Regions from separate parts of the Janthinobacterium sp. GW460-12-1-14-LB5 genome, predicted to be linked through region 3. Evidence: predicted binding sites of a transcription regulator. Region 3 holds the regulator's gene; each other region holds the start of a gene.
The links. Region 3 encodes LexA, which represses DNA repair genes until DNA is damaged. Its sites were predicted from a motif close to ACTGTATNNNNATACAGT; they were not measured.
Positions count from the first base shown of each region.

Region 1 (5,021 bases), on a different contig from region 3:
ACGCGTCACCTTCAGGCGCTTCGCGTACGCGCGCTTGAGGGCGCGCTCGTCGCCGGTCGGCTCCGTACCCAGGATATCCCACAGGCTGCGCTGTCCGTTGTGCATGCCGCCGTCCATTTACAGGAAGCTCTCGCTCTCGACCTGGCGCAACACCTCATCGAGCGCCTGGCGCGCCTTGCGGATGGTGTTCGGGTCCTGCGTTTCCAGCGCGGCCTGGAAATTGGCCGTGTGCGCCGCCAGGTACTGGCGCACGTCGCCCAGCGACTGTTCGTACAGGCGGTCGGCGCGCGTGACGAGGGTGCGGTTTTCCATCTGCTCGCGCGGGTGGATCTTCAGGTCGGCCAGTTCCGCAAAGCGCTGCTCGATCTGTTCCGGCGTCATCACGCCCGCATTGTCGCTGATGATCATCTTGTGGCGTTCCTGCGTTGCCAGCACCGTCACTTCCGCTTCCAGCACGCCGCTGACGTCGTAGGTGAAGCGCACGTCGATGCCGATCTCGCCCGCCTTTTTCGCGGGTATCGGGAAGCTGATCTTGCCCAGGAAGACGTTGTCGGCCACCAGGCGCGACTCGCCCTGGAAGATCGCCACGTTGATTTCCTTCTGGTTGTCGTGGATGGTGGTGATGTTTTCCGTGCGCGAGACGGGCACCACGGAATTGCGCTCGATGATGGGCAGGTAATGCCCGCCCTCATACTGGTTCGCGCCGACCTGGCGCGAAATCGAAATGCCCAGCGAGTACGGCGCCACGTCCGTCATGACCACTTCGTCGAGGGCTGCGTCGCGCATCTTCAGGCCAGCCTGCACGGCGGCGCCCAGCGCCACGGCTTCGTCCGGGTCCAGGTGGACGGCGGGGAAGCGGCCGAACATGCGCGAGACGAGTTTACGCACCAGCGGCATGCGCGTGGCACCGCCGGCCAGTACCACTTCATTCAATTCGGCCGCGCGGATGGTGGCGTCGCGCAGCGCGCGTTCCACGGGCAGGCGCAGGCGTGCCAGCAGCGGTTCGCACAGCTGCGCCAGCTTGTCTTCGCCGATCTCCCAGCTGTATTCCTGGTCCTGGTAGCGCGTGGCCATGCGCACGGACGGCTGCTCCGACAGCAATCGCTTGACGCGTTCGGCTTCATCGCGCAGCAGCTGCTGCTGGCGCGGGTCGAGCAGGCGGCTGCCGACGGCGCCGCGCAAGCCGCTGCCTTCCATGAAAGCGTCGACCAGCACGGTGACGAAGTCTTCGCCGCCCAGGAAATTGTCGCCGGCCGAGGCGCGCACTTCCATCACGCCTTCGAACAGTTCCAGGATCGACACGTCGAACGTGCCGCCGCCCAGGTCGAAGACGAGGAATTTGCTTTCCTGTTCCTTGTCGCGGATGCCGTAGGCCAGCGCGGCGGCCGTCGGTTCGTTGAGCAGGCGCTCCACGCGCAGGCCCGCCAGCTGGCCGGCGATGCGCGTGGCCTTGCGCTGCGCATCGCTGAAATACGCGGGCACGGTGATGATGGCTTCCTCGACCTGGTGGCCGAGGAAAGCTTCGGCATCTTCCTTCAGCGCGCGCAGCACCATCGACGACAGTTCTTCCGGGCGGAATTGCTGCGTGCCGAGGGTGATCTTCTTTTCGCTGCCCATGTAGCGCTTGAAGACGGCCGCCGTCAGCTGCGGGTGCGTCTGCAGGCGCTCGCGCGCGGCGCGGCCCACCAGCACGGTGCCGTCGTCGTCGATGCTCACGCACGACGGCGTCAGGTGTTCACCGAGCGCATTCGGGATGATGGAAGCCTTGCCGTCGCGCCAGATGGCGACCAGGCTGTTGGTGGTGCCCAGGTCGATGCCGATGATCATCAGATATCCGCCTCCGCCTCATTGCCGTGTTCCTCGATCCAGGCGCGGCGTCCGGCCGCTTCGCCCTTGCCCATCAACATATTGAAGCGGGAAGCCGAGGCCATGTGGTCGACTTCGCCGAGGGTGACGGGCAGCAGGCGGCGCGTGTCTGGGTTCATCGTCGTTTCCCACAGCTGCTCGGCGTTCATCTCGCCCAGGCCCTTGAAGCGGGAGATCGACCAGGCGCCCTGTTTCACGCCTTCCTTGCGCAGCTTGTCCTCGATGGCCAGCAGTTCGCCGTCGTCGAGCGCATAGATCTTCTGCATCGGCTTTTTGCCGCGCGCCGGTGCATCCACGCGGTACAAAGGCGGACGGGCGATGCAGATATGGCCCTTGTTGATCAGGACGGGGAAATGCTTGAAAAAGAGCGTCAGCAGCAGTACCTGGATGTGCGAGCCGTCCACGTCCGCATCGGACAGGATGCAGATCTTGCCGTAGCGCAGGCCCGACAGGTCGGGTGAGTCGCCCACGCTGTGCGGATCGACGCCGATGGCCACCGCGATGTCGTGGATCTCGTTATTGGCGAACAGGCGGTCGCGGTCCGTTTCCCACGAGTTCAACACCTTGCCGCGCAGGGGCAGGATCGCCTGGAATTCCTTGTCGCGGCCCATCTTGGCCGAACCGCCCGCCGAGTCGCCCTCGACGAGGAACAGTTCATTGCGCGTGATGTCCGACGATTCGCAGTCGGTCAACTTGCCCGGCAACACGGCCACGCCCGAGGATTTTTTCTTTTCCACTTTTTGCAGCGAACGCTGGCGCGACTGCGCCTGCTTGATCACGAGCTCGGCCAGCTTCTTGCCATAATCGACGTGCTGGTTCAGCCACAGTTCCAGCGGCGGCTTGGTGAAGGTCGAGACGAGGCGCACGGCATCGCGCGAATTGAGGCGTTCCTTGATCTGGCCCTGGAATTGCGGGTCCAGCACCTTGGCCGACAGCACGAACGAGGCGCGCGCGAACACGTCTTCCGGCAGAAGTTTCACGCCTTTGGGCAGCAGCGAGTGCATTTCGACGAAGTTTTTCACGGCGCCGAACAGACCGTCGCGCAAGCCCGATTCGTGCGTGCCGCCATTCGAGGTGGGAATCAGGTTGACGTACGATTCGCGCACGATGGCGCCTTCTTCCGTCCACGCCACGACCCAGGCCGCGCCTTCGCCTTCGGCAAAGCCTTCCGAGTCCGGGCCAGCGTATTGCGCGCCTTCGAACAGGGGAATCAGGGTTTCGCCATTCGATACCTGCGCCAGCGTTTCGGTCAGGTAGCCGCGCAAGCCCTCGGCGTACTGCCAGGTCTGCGTATCGCCCGTCTTCGCGTTGGTGAGCGTGACGGTGACGCCCGGCAGCAGCACGGCTTTCGAGCGCAGCAGGCGTTGCAGCTCCGTTTGCGAGATGTTGGGAGAATCAAAGTATTTTGCATCGGGCCAGGCCGTGACGCGCGTGCCGGATTTTTTCCCGTCGCGCGGGGCGGGGCGGGAACTCAGGGGCTCGATCACGTCGCCGTTGGCAAACACCATGTGGTGCAAGCCGTTGCCGTCGCTTTCCTTGCGCCAGACGGTGATTTCCAGGCGCGTCGACAGCGCATTCGTGACGGATACGCCGACGCCGTGCAAGCCGCCCGAGAACGCGTAGGCGCCGCCCGAACCCTTGTCGAACTTGCCGCCCGCGTGCAGCCGTGTAAACACGATTTCCACCGTCGGCACGCCTTCTTCCGGGTGCAGGCCGACGGGAATGCCGCGGCCATTGTCTTCGACGGTGATGCTGCCATCCGTGTTTTGCGTCACGGCGATATGCGTGCAATGACCACCCAGCGCCTCGTCGGAGGCATTGTCGATCACTTCCTGAATGATGTGCAGCGGATTTTCAGTGCGGGTGTACATCCCCGGGCGCTGCTTGACGGGTTCCAGTCCTTTCAGGACACGGATGGATGATTCGCTGTAGTCGGATGCTGGTTTTTTAGTGGCCATACGTGTTCAAGCTAAGTAAAGACAGTGGTTGGAACGCCAGGCCAGGGCACTGCGGGGCGCAATGACAGCGGCGGCGATAACTGTATGAATATACAGTATATTCCGTCCAGCGTCACTGGGGGAGGGCAGTGCGGCAGGCTTGGCGTCCTTGTGCGGACGCTCGCGCATTCTATCTTGTCCGGCGAGCAATAGCGCTACTCCAAGGCAACAACAGTGCGCCGCGCGCGTGGTTTTGCGCCAATTGTGATGGATTTTATGCGGTAAAGCCGCCATTTTTACATCTTGTTTACAGCTGCCTTCCCAGTCTTTACGAATTTTTTAGACCCTTTTGGCTAATCTGCTCACTATCAAAACAAACCTGAATGAGGGTGGGAATGGATCTCGTGTATCTCGGCTTGATTGCCGTGTTTTTCGTCGTGGCGGCCGGCTTTGCCGTCGCCTGCGACAAATTAGGGAGCGTCAAATGAACGCGTTTTATGTGCTGGGCGCCGTCGTCTCGGCCGGCCTGCTCGTGTATTTGCTGGTGGCGCTGCTGAAGGCGGAGGAACTGTGATGACGACGCAATCGATACTGTTATTGGTGGCCTTCCTGGCCGTGCTGCTGGCCGCCGGCTATCCGCTGGGCCTGTACATGGCCAAAGTGGCCGGCGACGGCCCCGTGCGCGGCCTGGGCTGGCTGCAAAAGCTGGAAAACCTGCTGTACCGCTGGTCGGGCCTGCCCGCCGACAAGGCCATGGGCTGGAAAAGCTATGCCATCGCCCTGATCGTCTTCAATACCGTGGGCGCCGTCTTCGTGTACGGCCTGCAGCGCCTGCAGGGCTTCCTGCCACTCAATCCGCAGGGCCTGGGCGCCGTCAGCCCCGATTCCTCGTTCAATACCACCGTCAGCTTCGTCGCCAATACCAACTGGCAGGGCTACGGCGGCGAACAGACCATGAGCTACCTGACCCAGATGCTGGGCATGGCATGCCAGAACTTCTTTTCGGCGGCCACCGGCATCGCCGTGATCTTCGCACTGGTGCGCGGTTTCGCGTCGCGTTCGGGCAAATCGATCGGCAATTTCTGGGTCGACCTGGTGCGTTCGACCCTGTACATCCTGCTGCCGCTGTCCCTGGCCCTGTCCGTCGTCTTCATGGGCGAAGGCATGATCCAGAATTTTTCCGCCTACAAGGAAGTGACCCTGCTCGACCACGTGGCG
Region 1 is NZ_JBWKYD010000001.1:286,221-291,241, forward strand. Features, by position in the region: gene AC07X6_RS01340 (hypothetical protein) at 1-105, opposite strand, end outside; gene AC07X6_RS01345 (molecular chaperone HscC) at 118-1,827, opposite strand; gene AC07X6_RS01350 (DNA topoisomerase IV subunit B) at 1,827-3,824, opposite strand; gene kdpF (K(+)-transporting ATPase subunit F) at 4,288-4,377, shown strand; gene kdpA (potassium-transporting ATPase subunit KdpA) at 4,377-5,021, shown strand, end outside.
Region 1: the regulator LexA is predicted to act here: its motif matches at 3,904-3,921, upstream of AC07X6_RS01350 (DNA topoisomerase IV subunit B).

Region 2 (5,021 bases), on a different contig from region 3:
CGTGCTCAGCCATGCCGAGTTCTACCAGCGCTATTGCGTGCTGTACGACGGCGTGCGCGAAGCGGTGGCGGGCGGCATCCGCGGCATGCGGCTGCTGGACGATATCATTACCGGCATGCACATCCCCTTGAGCGACGAGGAGCGGCGCGCGTATGCGCGCTGCGTGGCGCGGCTGGACGACATCGGCTGGCAGCTCGACGATCCTTTGATCTTGCCCAATATCGTCGACGTGTTCGACATCGAGGAAGTGCCGCGCATGGCGTATGCGGCCCAGCTGCGGGCGGATATCGACCATTTTCACTATTACTCCGTGCTGTCGGACGACCCGCAGCTGGACCGCGTGAATGACGTCTTTTGCCGCTACCTGCTGGCCCACCGTTCGCAGCATATTGCCGCCGGCAATTTCTGGCGCCCCACCGTGGGCCGCCACGGCAGCCGCATGCCGGCCCCCGGCGATGCCGTCCCGCCGGGCGACGAGGCGCAGGCGGGCTTGCTGTCGCATGCGCCGCTCAAGCTGGTGGCGGGCGAACTGCTGGGCGACGAGGAAAAGAACCGCATGGCCAAATTGCTGTTTGCCACCAGCTACCTGGAATACTGTTCGTTCGGTAATAAATTGAATCTGCAGTTCGTCGAATTGCAGCGGCGGCAGAACATCGACCCCTACCTGGCGCACATCCACGGCCTGCATGACGAGGACGACCGTTTCATCGGCTTTTTCACGGCCGCGACGATGGCCGAGTTCCAGGCCTGCGGCGCCGAGTCATATTACCGCGATGACATGAAGGCGCTCGACGATGCGTATGACGCCTTCGTGCTCGCGCATGCGCGCGCCGACGACTGTTTCGTCAGCAGCCTGGCCATCGACGAGAAATACCGGGGCCAGGGCTTGTTCCGGCAAATGTTCCATGAAATCCGCGACCTGGCCAGCCGCAAGGGCTGTGCGCGCATCACCCTGACGGTGTGGGAAAAGAGCGAAGCGCTGCAAGTGTATCTGCACAAGGGTTTTCGCAGCGTGGGCACGTTCGACTATGCCTACAGCCTGTTCTATGACCGGCTGCATTTCCTCGTGTATGAAGGAAACTGAGGAGGGTAACTGAGGGGGCGGGGGCGGCAGGCAGCCGCCCCGCGAGGGTGCTTACAAAGCCAGGAAGGCCAGGCCGGCCACGGCCGTCGGCAGCAGGGCGCCGGCCAGCAGGCCGACGGCGCCGATCGATTCATCCTTGAAGCCGCGGCGCAGCAGGGCCACGCCGGCCGGGTTCGGCGCATTGGCGATGACGGTCAGGCCGCCGCCGGCCACGGCGCCCGCCATCAGCATGTATTTCGCTTCGTCCGTCATGCCGACGATCAGCGAACCGAGGTAGGTGAGGGCCGCATTGTCCGTGATCGCCGTCAAGCCCAGGGCGCCGAAGAACAGGGCCAGCGGTTTCAGGCTGGAAACGATGGGCTGCAGCCACCATTGCTGCATGCCGCCCAGTACCACCAGGCCGCCGAGGAAGAAGCCGACCAATAAACCTTCCTTGAGGATCAGCGGGCTTTGATAGCGCTCATACGCCTGCACGAAGCCGAGGAAGAACAGGAACAGGCCGATGAACAGCACGGGATGATGCGCCAGGGTAACGACGCCGGCCAGCACGATCATGTGCACGAGGCTGACGGCCAGCGGCACTTTCGGCGCTTCCACTTCGCCCGCTTTCGGCTTGATGTCGGAGGTGTTGCTGTGCAGATATTTGCGCAGCAATATGCTCACGCCCGTGGCGTTGATCAGCACGGCGATGGCGGCTTTCCAGCCGAAATGGGTGGCCATGTAGGCGCTGTCCCAGTTCCATGTGGTGGCCACCATCAGCACGGGCGGCGCCGCGTACGAGGTGAGGGTGCCGCCGATGGAAACGTTGACGAACAGCACGCCCAAGGCGCCATATTTCAGCCATTCGGGGATGCCCGGACGGAAGATTTGCGGCGCCAGCATCAGCGCGGCCAGGGTCATGGCGGCCGGTTCCGTGATCAGGGAGCCCGTCAGGGGCACGAGCGCCAGGCCCAGCCAGACGAGGGCCAGTTCCGTGCGCAGCGGCATCACGCGCGCCACGCCCTTGAGCAGGCGCTGCACGGCGTCCAGCACGGGGCGCGAGGCGGCCACGACCATGACGACGAAGACGAACAGCGGCTCCGTGTAATGGCGCGACTCGGCATACTCAATGGCCGCATCGCTGCCCGAGACAAAGGCCATGATGATGATCAGGATGAAGGCCCAGAAGCCGAACACGACTTCCACTTCGCCCAGCAGATGCAGCAAGCCCGCATGGCGGGGGTGGCGCCGCGATAATGTTTCAAACGACTTGGCGGCGAAGGTGTGGATGAGCGCAAGGCCGAAGACGATGGCGCTGATGATTTGGATGGTGGTCAAATGCGTTTCCTTATGGACGGAGGAAGCCGCCCGGTGCATTGCCGAGCGGTAAGGAGAGTGCTTATGGTACAGCAATCGATGCCAGAAACGGGGTTTTTCGGACATGGCGGAGCGGCCCCGGGCATGTTCTCTGGCAGATAAGCCTTGCCAAAAGCCGGGCCGGATAGTACTGTATATGCATACAGTATTTATCTCCCTAGCCAATTATGCAACATTCCCAATTGATGGCGTCGCCGGAAGCCTTGCACCCGTCTTTATGGCGCGCATCGCAGCTGGGCCAGGGCGCCGCGCGCTGCCTGGATACGGGCTTTGCCTCCCTGTCGGCGCAGCTGCCCGGCGGCGGCTGGCCCAGCGGCAGCCTCATCGATCTGCTGGTGCAGCAGCCGGGCAGCGGCGAATTGCGGCTGCTGGCGCCCGCGCTGGCGCAGCTGCCGGGCTTGCCCATCGTGCTGCTGCAGCCGCCCCATCCGCCGCAGGCGCTGGCGCTGGCCGCGCAGGGGCTGGCGCCGTCGCAATTGCTGTGGATCAAAAGCGCCGGCAGCAAGGATGCCCTGTGGGCGGCGGAAAACATCTTGCGCAGCGGCACGTGCGGCGCCCTGCTGTTCTGGCAATCGCACGTGCGCGCCGACAGCCTGCGCCGGCTGCACCTGGCGGCGCAGTCGGGCAATACCCTGTTCTGCATGCTGCGCCCGCTGCACGGCGCGCAGGATGCGTCGCCGGCGCCCTTGCGCCTGTCCGTGCGCCCGGCCGCCGGCGGCATCGAGATCGGCTTCATCAAGCGCCGGGGACCGCAGCGCGACGCGCCGTTGTTCCTGCCCCTGCAACCTCCTTCTTTACTGCTGCGCCATGCGACTCTGGATCGGCCTGTACCTGCCCCGGCTCCCGCTCGAAGTGTTTTGCCCGCGCTGGTCGGCTGACAGCCTCGGCGTGGTGCTGGAGCAGGAGCAAGTGATGGCCGTGTCGCCGCTGGCGCGGGCGGCGGGCATCCGGCCGGGCATGCGCCGCGCGGGCGCGCTGATGCTGGCGCCGCAGGCGCGTTTGCATGAACGCTCGCCCGAGCTGGAAGCGCAGGCCCTGCAAGCGGTGGCGCTGGCGCTGCTGCAATACTCGCCGCTGGTGGCGCAGGGCGAGGAAGCGACCCTGCTGGTCGACGCGGGCGCCAGCCTGCGCCTGTTCGGCGGCGTGCGCGCCCTGTGCCGGCACATCGCGGCCAGCCTGCGCGCGCTCGGCTACACGGCCCAGCTGGCGTGCGCCCCCACGGCACGCGGCGCCTGGCTGCTGGCGCGCGCCGGCACGCGCCGGGGCCGCGTGCTGGGCATGGCCAGCCTGGTGCGCCGTCTGGACGGCCTGCCGTGCGCCCTGCTGCCGCCTGCGCGCGCCTGGCTGGACTGGTTCGAAGGCATCGGCTGCCGCACCCTGGGGCAGCTGCGCCACTTGCCGCGTCCGGGCTTGCAGCGCCGCTGCGGCGGGGCCTTGCTGGCCATGCTCGACGATGCGCATGGCCATGGCACGGAACTGTTCGTCTGGCTCGAAGCGCCGCCCACGTTCCGCGCCAGCCTGGAACTGTTCGATCGCGTCGAGCATGCCGACGCGCTGCTGTTCGGCGCGCGCCGCCTGCTGCAGCAAATGACGGGCTGGCTGTGCGCGCGGCAATTCGCCGTCGAGCGTATTCAATTGCTGCTGGCGCACGAGCGGGGCAGGGTGGCGCGTCCGCCCACCGTCATCGACCTGGCCTTGGGCGAGGCCGTCTGGCGCGACGAGCATTTGTTGCGTTTGCTCAAGGAGCGCCTGGCGCAGCTGGTGCTGGACGCGCCCGTGATCGGCCTCACCCTGGAAGCGCTGCAGGTGCAGCCGATGGCGCCGCCCAGCGATAGCCTGTTTCCCGAGCCGGGCGGCACGCCGCAGGAACGCCAGCGCCTGCTGGAATTGCTGGTGGCGCGCCTGGGCGCCGAGAATGTCTTGCAGGCAGTGCCGCGCGCCGATTACCGCCCCGAGGCGGCCAACCGGTGGCTGCCGCTGCCGGCCAAGGTCAGCGGCAAGAGCGCGCCACCCGACTTGCCGCCCGGCTTGCCCGGCATGCCCCGTCCCGGCTGGCTGCTGGCCCAGCCCATCGCCCTGTTGATGCGCGAGCACCGGCCCTTCTATGGCTCGCCTTTGAAAATGGTGTCCGTGGCCGAGCGCATCGAGGCAGGCTGGTGGGGCCAGTCGCAGGCGCGCGATTATTTTATTGCGGAAGGCCTCGACCACGCCCATTACTGGGTCTACCGCGAACGCATCGCCGGCAGCGGAGAAGACGCCGCGCCGCGCTGGTTTTTGCATGGCTTGTTTGGCTGAAGGCGCTGTCCTGCTGAAACTGCCATGCTTGGCTATACTTGCTTTCTTGCGCCACGTCATACACTCAATAAGGATTTTCATGTCCCAACTTTCCGACTTCCCCATCACCCAAAAATGGCCGGCCCGGCATCCCGAGCGCCTGCAGCTGTACTCGCTGCCCACGCCGAACGGCATCAAGGTGTCCATCCTGCTGGAAGAGCTGGGCCTGGCGTACGAGCCGCACCTGGTCAGCTTCGAGCAAAACGACCAGCTGTCGCCCGCCTTCCTGTCCCTCAATCCCAACAAC
Region 2 is NZ_JBWKYD010000029.1:45,157-50,177, forward strand. Features, by position in the region: gene AC07X6_RS24500 (GNAT family N-acetyltransferase) at 1-1,084, shown strand, start outside; gene AC07X6_RS24505 (putative Na+/H+ antiporter) at 1,136-2,401, opposite strand; gene imuA (translesion DNA synthesis-associated protein ImuA) at 2,608-3,318, shown strand; gene AC07X6_RS24515 (Y-family DNA polymerase) at 3,248-4,735, shown strand; gene AC07X6_RS24520 (glutathione S-transferase N-terminal domain-containing protein) at 4,815-5,021, shown strand, end outside.
Region 2: the regulator LexA is predicted to act here: its motif matches at 2,570-2,587, upstream of imuA (translesion DNA synthesis-associated protein ImuA).

Region 3 (5,021 bases):
CGACCGCCGCCACATCAATACCGATTCCGACTCGGAAGTGCTGCTCAACGTGCTGGCGCATGAAATCCAGGAAGCGACGACGGGCCTGAACCTGGACCCGGACGCCATCTTCAAGGCTGTCACCGTGCTGAACCGCCGCGTCAAGGGCGGTTACGCTGCCGTGGCGCAAATCGCCGGCGTGGGCTTGCTGGCCTTCCGCGACCCGCACGGCATCCGTCCGCTGTGCCTGGGCATCAACGAAACGGAGCAGGGCGCCGAATACCTGATCGCCTCCGAATCCGTGGCCCTGGAAGGCATGGGCTTCCGCTTCGTGCGCGACATCGGTCCCGGTGAAGCCGTCTTCATCGATGCCGACAAGCAATTACACAGCCGCCAGTGCGCGGACAACGCTAGCCTGAACCCGTGCGTCTTCGAATTCGTCTACCTGGCCCGTCCCGACTCCGTCATCGACGGCGCCTCCGTGTATGCCACGCGCCTGAAAATGGGCGAATACCTGGCCGAAAAGATCCGCGCCGAGTTGCCTGGCGTACATATCGACGTGGTTATGCCGATTCCCGACTCGTCGCGTCCGGCCGCCATCCAGCTGGCCATGGCGCTGAATATCGAGTACCGCGAAGGCTTCATCAAGAACCGCTACATCGGCCGCACTTTTATTATGCCGGGCCAGGCGGCGCGCAAGAAATCCGTGCGCCAGAAGCTCAACGCGATTCCATCCGAATTCAAGGATAAAGTCGTGTTGCTGGTCGACGATTCCATCGTGCGCGGCACCACCAGCCGTGAAATCGTGCAGATGGCGCGCGAAGCGGGCGCGACGAAGGTCATCTTCGCCTCGGCCGCGCCACCGGTGATCTACCCGAACGTGTACGGCATCGACATGCCGACGCGCGACGAACTGATCGCCTACGGCCGCACGACGGAAGAAGTGTGCCGCGAAATCACGGCCGATTACCTGGTGTACCAGGATATCGGCGCGCTGAAGCAGGCGATCGCCGACGTCAACCCGGCCCTGGTCAACTTCGAGGCGTCGTGTTTCGACGGCGTCTACGTGACGGGCGACGTGTCGCAGGAATACCTGGACCGCCTGGAATATGCGCGCCACCATCCGAAGGCGGCAGCGCCCGAAGATACGCCACGTTCCCAGCTGAACCTGAACCTGGCAACGACAGAAGCGTAATTATCTTGCCCGGCTAGCGCCGGGCTTTTTTTGCTCCGCGATCATGAACGATAAAAAAAACTACGGCTTTACCACCACCATCCTGCATAACGACCGCCGCAAGGGCATCGAGCACGGCTCGCTGCACAAGCCCGTGCACACCTCCGTCGCGTTCGGCTACGGCGACGCGCGCCAGCTCGCTTCCGTATTCCAGGGCAAGGAGCCAGGCTTCCGCTATGGCCGCCAGGGCAATCCCACCGTGTCCGCGCTGGAAGACAAGGTCAACAAGATGGAAGACGGTGTGGCGACCTTATGCTTCGCCACCGGTATGGGCGCCATCGGCGCCGTGGTGCAATCCTTGCTGCGCGCGGGCGACCATGTGGTGTCGTCGGCCTTTCTGTTTGGCAACACCAACAGCCTGTGGCAAACGGTGACGGGGCAGGGCATCGCCGTGTCGTTCGTCGATGCGACAGATGTGGCCAACGTGGCGGCTGCCATTACGCCGGCCACGCGGATTGTTTTTGTGGAAACTATTGCCAATCCACGCACGCAGATCGCCGACCTGAAAAAAATCGGTGACTTGTGCCGCGAGAAGGGCATTTTGTACATCGTCGACAACACCATGACGACGCCCTACCTGTTCCGCCCGAAGGCCGTGGGCGCGGGCCTCGTGGTCAATGCCCTGACGAAATCCATCGGCGGCCACGGCAATGCGCTGGGCGGCAGCTTGACGGACACGGGCGTGTTCGACTGGACGCGCTATCCGAACATCTTTGAAAATTATAAAAAGGCGGCGCCCGCGCAGTGGGGCATCGCGCAAATCCGCGCCAAGGCCTTGCGCGACTTCGGCGCCTCGCTGGGCCCGGAAGCGGCGCACCATATCGCCGTCGGCGCGGAAACCATGGCCTTGCGCATGGATCGCACCTGCTCGAACGCCCTGGCGCTGGCCACCATGCTGGCCGCCGACCCGCGCGTTGCCGCCGTGCACTACCCGGGCTTGGCCTCGCACCCGCAGCACGCGCTGGCGAGCGACCTGTTCCGCAGCTATGGTTCGCTGTTCAGCTTTGAATTGAAGGATGGCATCGATTGCTTCGATTTCCTCAATCGTTTGAATCTGGCTATTCCAGCGAGTAACCTCGGCGACACGCGCACCCTGGTCATTCCCGTCGCCCACACGATCTTTTACGAGATGGGCGCCGAGCGGCGCGCCAGCATGGGCATCGCCGAGTCGCTGATCCGCGTTTCCGTCGGTATCGAGGATGAGGTGGATTTGCTTGAGGATTTCCGCCAGGCACTCGATGTATAGGTAGCCGGATAAATGAAAAGGGCCGCAACAGTCATGCTGTTGCGGCCCTTTGTTTTTCGCCGTTCAATGGTAATGTCTTCGTGCCTTCAGAAACCGTAGCGAGCAAGCCCAATATCGGGTTGAGTAGCGGAGCTGTACATTGGTACAGCGAGCAACGGATGCCCGAGAGTGGGCTGCGCAGTAGGTTTATGAGGGCGCGCTCAATCAATGCCAGCTGCGCATCAGTCCGACCGCCAGGCCTTCCAGGGCAAACTCGTCTTCCGGCGACACGGTGATGACCTTGAAGTCGGGATTTTCCGGGAACAGTTCGATGACGGAACCCGTCTTCTTGTAGCGCTTGACGGTGACTTCGTCGCCGATGCGGGCGACGACGATCTGGCCGTTCTTGGCGCTGTCGACCTTTTTGACGGCCAATAAATCGCCATCCATGATGCCGGCGTCGCGCATGGACCAGCCGCGTACCTTCAGCAGGAAGTCGGGCTTGGCCGAGAACAGGGCAGGATCGACGTTGTAGCTCGCTTCGAGGTTTTCCTGCGCCAGGATGGGCGAACCGGCCGCCACGCGGCCGATCAGAGGCAGCGACATCAGCAGGGCTGCCGGCACTTTCGATGCAAGGGCTTCGGCTGCCGCACTTGCCGCCGCACCGATCAGGCGGATGCCGCGCGAGGTGCCGGGCGAAATCTCGATCGCGCCCTTGCGGGCCAGGGCCTGCAAATGCTCTTCGGCCGCGTTGGCCGATTTGAAACCCAGTTCATTGGCGATTTCGGCACGGGTGGGCGGAAAACCCGTGTTTTCAATCGCGTCCTTGATCAGGTTCAGGATTTGTTCTTGTCGTGCTGTCAGCTTGATCATGAGCGGTGGGTGCATACTAAAATGCTGTCTATATGAACAGTCTGTATTTTTGTACAGTATCGCCCACTATGCAAGGGGATTTGCGTGTTTTCGGCGAATTTCACAAGAAATACTTGTCCAGGCGTGGAAAGCGCGGCGGCGCGCGGGCTTTTCCGGCGCTGGCGCAAGGAATGATTGAAACGTTTGCAAAAGGCGGTTATAATCTTCGGCTGACCTTCCCACACCCGTCTTGACGCCGGGGTGGGCGATTATCAATCCGACCTGAAGGAGTTTGCATGCGTCATTATGAAATAGTCTTTATCGTCCATCCGGACCAAAGCGAGCAAGTGCCCGCGATGATCGAACGCTACAAAGCCAGCGTAACCACCCGCGGCGGTTCGGTTCACCGCGTGGAAGATTGGGGTCGCCGTCAAATGGCTTACTCGATCCAAAAGCTGCCTAAAGCACACTACATCTGCCTGAACATCGAGTGCGACAACGAGACCCTGGTCGAGTTGGAAACAGCATTCAAATTCAATGATGCCGTGTTGCGTCACCTGACCGTTAAAATGAAGAAAGCTGAAACAGCTCCTTCGCCGATGATGAAATCGGTACAACGCGAAGACGCGGCCAAAAGCCACCGCACCGAAGCACCAGCAGCCGCTCCAGCCGCAGCCGCTTAATTCTTGACCAGGATCGTGCGCTGAACCAGCTACAAGTAACCGCCATCATTGCCGAGCGCGAAATATTGCGCTATACCCCGGCAGGGCTGCCGATTGTGAATGCAGTATTGCAACACAGTTCGCAGCAGATGGAAGCAGGGATTGCCCGTTTGACCGAGTTTGATGTTGCCGCGCTAGCCGCTGGCGAAATCTCAGGCCGGTTCAGTCAGGCAAGCTTGGGCGGGGTGTATCAGTTCACGGGTTTCCTGGCCAGAAAAAGCCGCAACAGCAAGAGTTTGGTGTTTCACATCATTGATTTTAGTGCAGTCAATTCTGACTAGCGCATTTTAGATACAGGAGCCTGACATGGCATTCGGTAAAAAGTTCGACAAAAATAAGCTCAAGCTTAAAGAAAAACGCAAACAGCAAAACCCTTTGTTCAAACGTAAGAAGTTCTGCCGCTTCACCGCAGCTCACGTTGAGCAAGTCGACTACAAAGACGTCGACACGCTGAAAGACTTCGTCCAGGAAAACGGCAAGATCATGCCAGCACGCCTGACCGGTACCAAAGCGCACTACCAGCGCCAAGTCGACACCGCAATCAAGCGCGCTCGCTTCCTCGCGCTGCTGCCATACACCGATCTGCACCACGCTTAATCGGTCAGATATTCCTGGAGAAGAACTATGCAAATCATTCTGTTAGAAAAAGTTGTAAACGTCGGTAACCTCGGCGAAGTCGTCAAAGTCAAGGACGGTTACGCACGTAACTTCCTGATTCCACAACGCCTGGCACGTCGTGCTACGGCAACCGCTGTGGCTGAATTCGAAGTCAAGCGCGCCGAACTGGAAAAAGCTGCTGCCGCCAAACTGGCTGCATCGCAAGCCCAAGGCGAAAAACTGAGCGGCCTGACCGTTCAAGTTGCTCAAAAAGCTGGCGTCGATGGCCGTCTGTTCGGTTCCGTCACCAACTTCGACATCGCTGAAGCGCTGACCAAGCAAGGTTTTGCTGTTGAAAAAGCACAAATCCGCATGCCTACCGGCCCGCTGAAGATCGTTGGCGAGCACAACG
Region 3 is NZ_JBWKYD010000014.1:105,528-110,548, forward strand. Features, by position in the region: gene purF (amidophosphoribosyltransferase) at 1-1,174, shown strand, start outside; gene AC07X6_RS16085 (cystathionine gamma-synthase family protein) at 1,218-2,459, shown strand; gene lexA (transcriptional repressor LexA) at 2,664-3,311, opposite strand; gene rpsF (30S ribosomal protein S6) at 3,587-3,973, shown strand; gene priB (primosomal replication protein N) at 3,994-4,293, shown strand; gene rpsR (30S ribosomal protein S18) at 4,319-4,609, shown strand; gene rplI (50S ribosomal protein L9) at 4,637-5,021, shown strand, end outside.

Region 4 (5,021 bases), on a different contig from region 3:
GGCTTGCCAGCGCAGGCGCGGCGGCAAGGGCAGCTGGCGCAGCCAGGCGGCGGTATGCGCCGGCAGCAATCGCTTGCGCAGCAGCCAGGCGGGCAGGCAGGTGAGCAGGGCTTGCGTGCCGATGATGGCCAGGGCGGCGGGCCAGGGCTGGTTCACGGCGAGAAAGCCGGGCAGGGCGATGACGCTGAGCAGGCCCAGCAGGACGGGACCGGCCAGGAAAAAGAAGATTTCCACGGAACTGGTCACGCTGGCGGCAAATTGCAGCAAAGCATGATGGGCCAGGCGCAAGCGCAGGGCGAGGTAGGGGGAAAAGCTGCGGGGCAGGCGCATCAAGGCGTGGACTGAGTCAGGGTAGCGCTGATTCTAGTGCATTTGCTGCCCGGAAATGGGAAAAGCCCTTCGGTTCCAGGAACCAAAGGGCTTTTCTTTTATTGGCGGAGCGGACGGGACTCGAACCCGCGACCCCCGACGTGACAGGCCGGTATTCTAACCAACTGAACTACCACTCCAAGCTCGTATGATCTGTGTTGCTGATCCATGAAGCACTGGATAATTTTCTGTTTGGTGGGTGCTGAGAGGCTCGAACTCCCGACCTACGCCTTGTAAGGGCGCCGCTCTACCAACTGAGCTAAGCACCCGCATACCCAGAAAACTATCCCGACGTTTGTCACCACGTCTGGAAGAGGCACTATTATAGGGGGCGCTTTCACGCTTGTGCAACTATTCTTATGGGATAAAAGCAGTTTTTTTGCTGAAAAGCGCAAAAATGCTCAAAGGAGGGGGGGCTGGCGTGTTTTTGGCTGCTGAAATGGGAAAAGCCCTTCGGTTCCAGGAACCAAAGGGCTTTTCTTTTATTGGCGGAGCGGACGGGACTCGAACCCGCGACCCCCGACGTGACAGGCCGGTATTCTAACCAACTGAACTACCACTCCAAGCTCGTATGATCTGTGTTGCTGATCCATGAAGCACTGGACAGTTTTCTGATTTGGTGGGTGCTGAGAGGCTCGAACTCCCGACCTACGCCTTGTAAGGGCGCCGCTCTACCAACTGAGCTAAGCACCCGTTGCTTGTCTCAGAAAACCATCCCGACGTTTGTCACCACGTCTGGAAGAGGCGCTATTATAAGATGGCTAAAATCCTTCTGCAAGCGCTTTTTCACATTATTCCGTGATATTCCACTGCGACAGCATCCACGCCATATTAAACGCGTTCTCGGCGATGGCGTTATAGCGGCCCGACGCGCCGCCGTGGCCGGCGCCCATATTCGTTTTCAGCAGCAAGGGATTGCCGTCCGTTTTATGCGCGCGCAGCTTGGCCACGTACTTGGCCGGTTCCCAGTACATGACCTGGCTGTCGTTCAGGCCCGTCGTCACCAGCATGGCAGGATAATTCTTGCGGGCAATGTTGTCGTAGGGCGAGTAGCTGAGCATGTAGTCGTAGGCCGCCTTCTGGTTCGGGTCGCCCCATTCCAGGTACTCTCCCGTGGTCAGCGGCAGGCTGGCGTCCATCATGGTGTTCATCACGTCGACAAAGGGCACGGCCGCGTGCACGGCGTGGAACAGCTCGGGGCGCATGTTGACGACGGCGCCCATCAGCAGGCCGCCCGCGCTGCCGCCTTGGATGATCAGGCGGTTCGGACTCGTCCATTTTTCGCGCACCAGGTAGTCGGCGCTGTCGATGAAGTCGTTGAAGGTGTTTTTCTTCTTCATCAGCATGCCGTCTTCATGCCACGCTTCGCCCATGTCCGTGCCGCCGCGGATGTGCGCCTGCGCGTAGATGACGCCCCGCTCCAGCAGGCTGATGCGGCTGATGGCAAAACTGGCTTCCGTCGAGATGCCGTAGGAACCATATGAATACAGCAGCAGCGGCGCGGAACCGTCGAGCTTGACGCCCTTCTTGTAGACGATCCACAGCGGCACTTGCACGCCGTCGCGCGCCTTCACCCACAGGCGCTGCGTCGTGTAGCGGCTGCCGTCAAAGCCGCCGACGATTTCCTGCTGCTTCAGCACCGTGCGCTTGCCATCCTGCATGCTGACGTCGATGACGGTGGGCGGCGTGACGGGCGACTGGTAGGACATGCGAAATTGTGTGGCGGAAAATTCCGGCGTACCGACGGATGTCGCCAGGTAGACGGGGTCGTCGAACTGCACGGTTTTCCAGTTCTTTTGCGCAAAATCAAGGATGCGCGCGCGGTTCAGGGCGCGGGCCTTTTCCATCACCACCAGGTAGCCCTGGAAGACGTCGATGGACTGGATCACGGCGTCCTTGTTGTGCGGCACGACGGGTTTCCAGTGCTTCGGCTGCGGCGCGGTGACCGGCGCGCTGACGACGCGGAAATTCTTCGCATCCTTGTTGGTCAGAATATACAGCTGGCCGTCGCGGTGCTCGATGCCGTAGCGGTGGCCCTTCTCGCGTGGCAGCACGCTTTGGAAACTGCCTTCCGGCTTGTTCGTTGGCAACAGCAGCACTTCGCTCGTGTCCGTGCTGCGCGCCGTGAGCACAAAGTAGCGCTGGTCGCGCGTGCGGCTCACGCCGATGGCGAATTGCTCCACCGGCTCGTGGTAGACCTGCTGCGGCGTGCCGCCCAGCGCCAGGCGGAACAAGCGGTCAGCGCGCTTGGTGGTGGCGTCTTCCTGCGTCAGCATCAGGGTGGCATTGTCCGCCGCCCAGGCCAGCGAGGTCACGCGCGGCATGCTGTCCGAGAGCAACTTGCCCGTCTTCAAATCCTTGACATGCAGCTCGTACTGGCGGAAACCCGTCGTGTCCGTGGTGTAGGCCAGCAATTGTTCATTCGGGCTGACGCTGAAGGCGCGCACGGCAAAGAATTTGTGGCCTTCGGCCAGTTGATTCTGGTCAAGCAAAATCTCTTCGACCGCCTGGGCGTCATACGCGCCCTTCGCGCCCACGGGGCGGCGGCAATGGATCGGATATTGCTTGCCCGCTTCCACGCGCGTGTAATAGTAGAAATTGCCCTGGCGCGCGGGAACGGACAGGTCCACTTCCTGCATGCGGCCCTTGATTTCCGCATACACCTTGTCGGCCAGCGGCTGGATCGGGGCCGTGACGGCGGCCGTGTAGGCGTTTTCCGCATTCAGGTAGTCGATCACGGCAGGGTCGGTCTTCTTTTGCAGCCAGCGGTAGTCGTCCGTGACGACCGTGCCGTGGCGCGTTTCCTGCCAGGCCGTCTTGGCGGCGACGGGCGCGGTGGCAGCGGTGGCGTCGGCGGCCAGCGCGGATGGCGCCAGCGTGGACAGCAGCAGGGCCGGCACGATGGATGAGCAGGCGGCAATGCGGCGCAAGGCGTGATGTGCTGTGGACAAGGCAACTCCTTCGGTTCGTTGTTGTGCAGCAATTCTATTCTTGCTAAATAGAAAAGCCAATCATGATTTCAGTCAACACGGCGCGGTACTTGCATCCACAGGCATTTCCAGCGATACTGTATATAACAACAGTATTTAACTGCATTCCGCCGCGAGGTGCCCTTGACCACATCTGCCTCCCCCCTTCTCGAGCCGCCCGCCCGCCGCTGGATAGCCCACCTGGACATGGACGCCTTCTTTGCCTCCGTGGAATTGCTGAAATATCCCGAATTGCGCGGCGAGCCGGTGGTGATCGGCGGCGGCCGGCTGCAGCAGCCCGTGCTGCAGGAAGACGGCACGCGGCAATTTGCGCGCATGCGCGACTACGTGGGGCGCGGCGTCGTCACCACCTCGACCTATGCGGCGCGCGCGTTCGGCGTGTTTTCCGCCATGGGCATCATGAAGGCGGCGAAACTGGCGCCCGACAGCATCCTGCTGCCCGCCGATTTCGAGGCTTACCGCGAGTATTCCGCCCGTTTCAAGCAAGCCGTGGCGCAGTTGTGTCCCATCATCCAGAACGTGGGCATCGATGAAATCTATGTCGACCTGACGGAATACGGCGAGCAGGCGCCTATCATGGCGGCGCGCCTGAAGGCGGCCGTGTCCGAGGCGACGGGCCTGTCGTGCTCGATCGGCCTGGCGCCGAACAAATTGCTGGCGAAAATTTGTTCCGACCTGGAAAAACCCGACGGTCTGACCATTTTGTCGCCCGAGGACATTGAAACGCGCGTGTGGCCCTTGCCGGCAAAAAAGATCAACGGCATCGGCCCGAAGGCGACGGCCAAGCTGGAAGCCTTGGGTGTCAATACCATCGGCGAGCTGGCGCGGGCCGACATGGCCATGCTGCGCACGCAGTTCGGCGACCTGTACACGGGCTGGCTGCGCCAGGCGGCGCTGGGCATCGACGAGCGGCCCGTACAGACGAGCCGGGAAACCAAGTCCGTCAGCCGCGAAACGACGTTCGAGCGCGACTTGCAGGTGGTGCGCGACCGCGCCACCCTGTCGGAAAAGCTGGAAAGCCTGTGCACGCGCGTGGCGGGCGACCTCGATAAACAGTCGCTGGCGGGGCGCACGGTGGGCATCAAGCTGCGCTTCGAGGATTTCAGCACCGTCACGCGCGACGTCACCCTGCCCAGCGCCACGGCGGACGCCGCCGCCATCCTGCGCGCCAGCCGCGACTGCTTGCGGCGCGTGCCGTTCGAGAAAAAAATCCGCCTGCTGGGCGTGCGCATCTCGACCTTGTCCGATCCGGCCGTCGTGACGCGGCAGATACCCGCCCAGGCGGAGCTGTTTCCCGCCCTGTAGCGGCGTTTCCTACAAGATACATACCGCGCCAGACCGCGCTTTTGACGGCATTTTCATGTCGAAAGTGTAGAATGGCGTTCCCCTGGCACTACTGAAACAAACGGAAGACAAAAACTATGTGGTTCAAGAATCTTCAGATTTACCGCCTGCCCGCACCATGGGCCTATACGCCAGAACAACTGGAAGAGGCCTTGTCCTCGAACAAATTTACGCCGGCGACCAGCATGGATCTGATGCGCCAGGGCTGGGATACGCCGCGCCCGAACGGCGGCCTGGTCCATGTTGTCAACAAGCAAATGCTGATCCTGCTGGGCACGGAAAAGAAATTGCTGCCAGCGACCGTCATCAACCAGGTGG
Region 4 is NZ_JBWKYD010000012.1:82,274-87,294, forward strand. Features, by position in the region: gene AC07X6_RS14275 (hypothetical protein) at 1-330, opposite strand, end outside; tRNA gene AC07X6_RS14280 (tRNA-Asp) at 433-509, opposite strand; tRNA gene AC07X6_RS14285 (tRNA-Val) at 563-638, opposite strand; tRNA gene AC07X6_RS14290 (tRNA-Asp) at 856-932, opposite strand; tRNA gene AC07X6_RS14295 (tRNA-Val) at 987-1,062, opposite strand; gene AC07X6_RS14300 (S9 family peptidase) at 1,161-3,320, opposite strand; gene dinB (DNA polymerase IV) at 3,483-4,664, shown strand; gene AC07X6_RS14310 (recombination-associated protein RdgC) at 4,781-5,021, shown strand, end outside.
Region 4: the regulator LexA is predicted to act here: its motif matches at 3,436-3,453, upstream of dinB (DNA polymerase IV).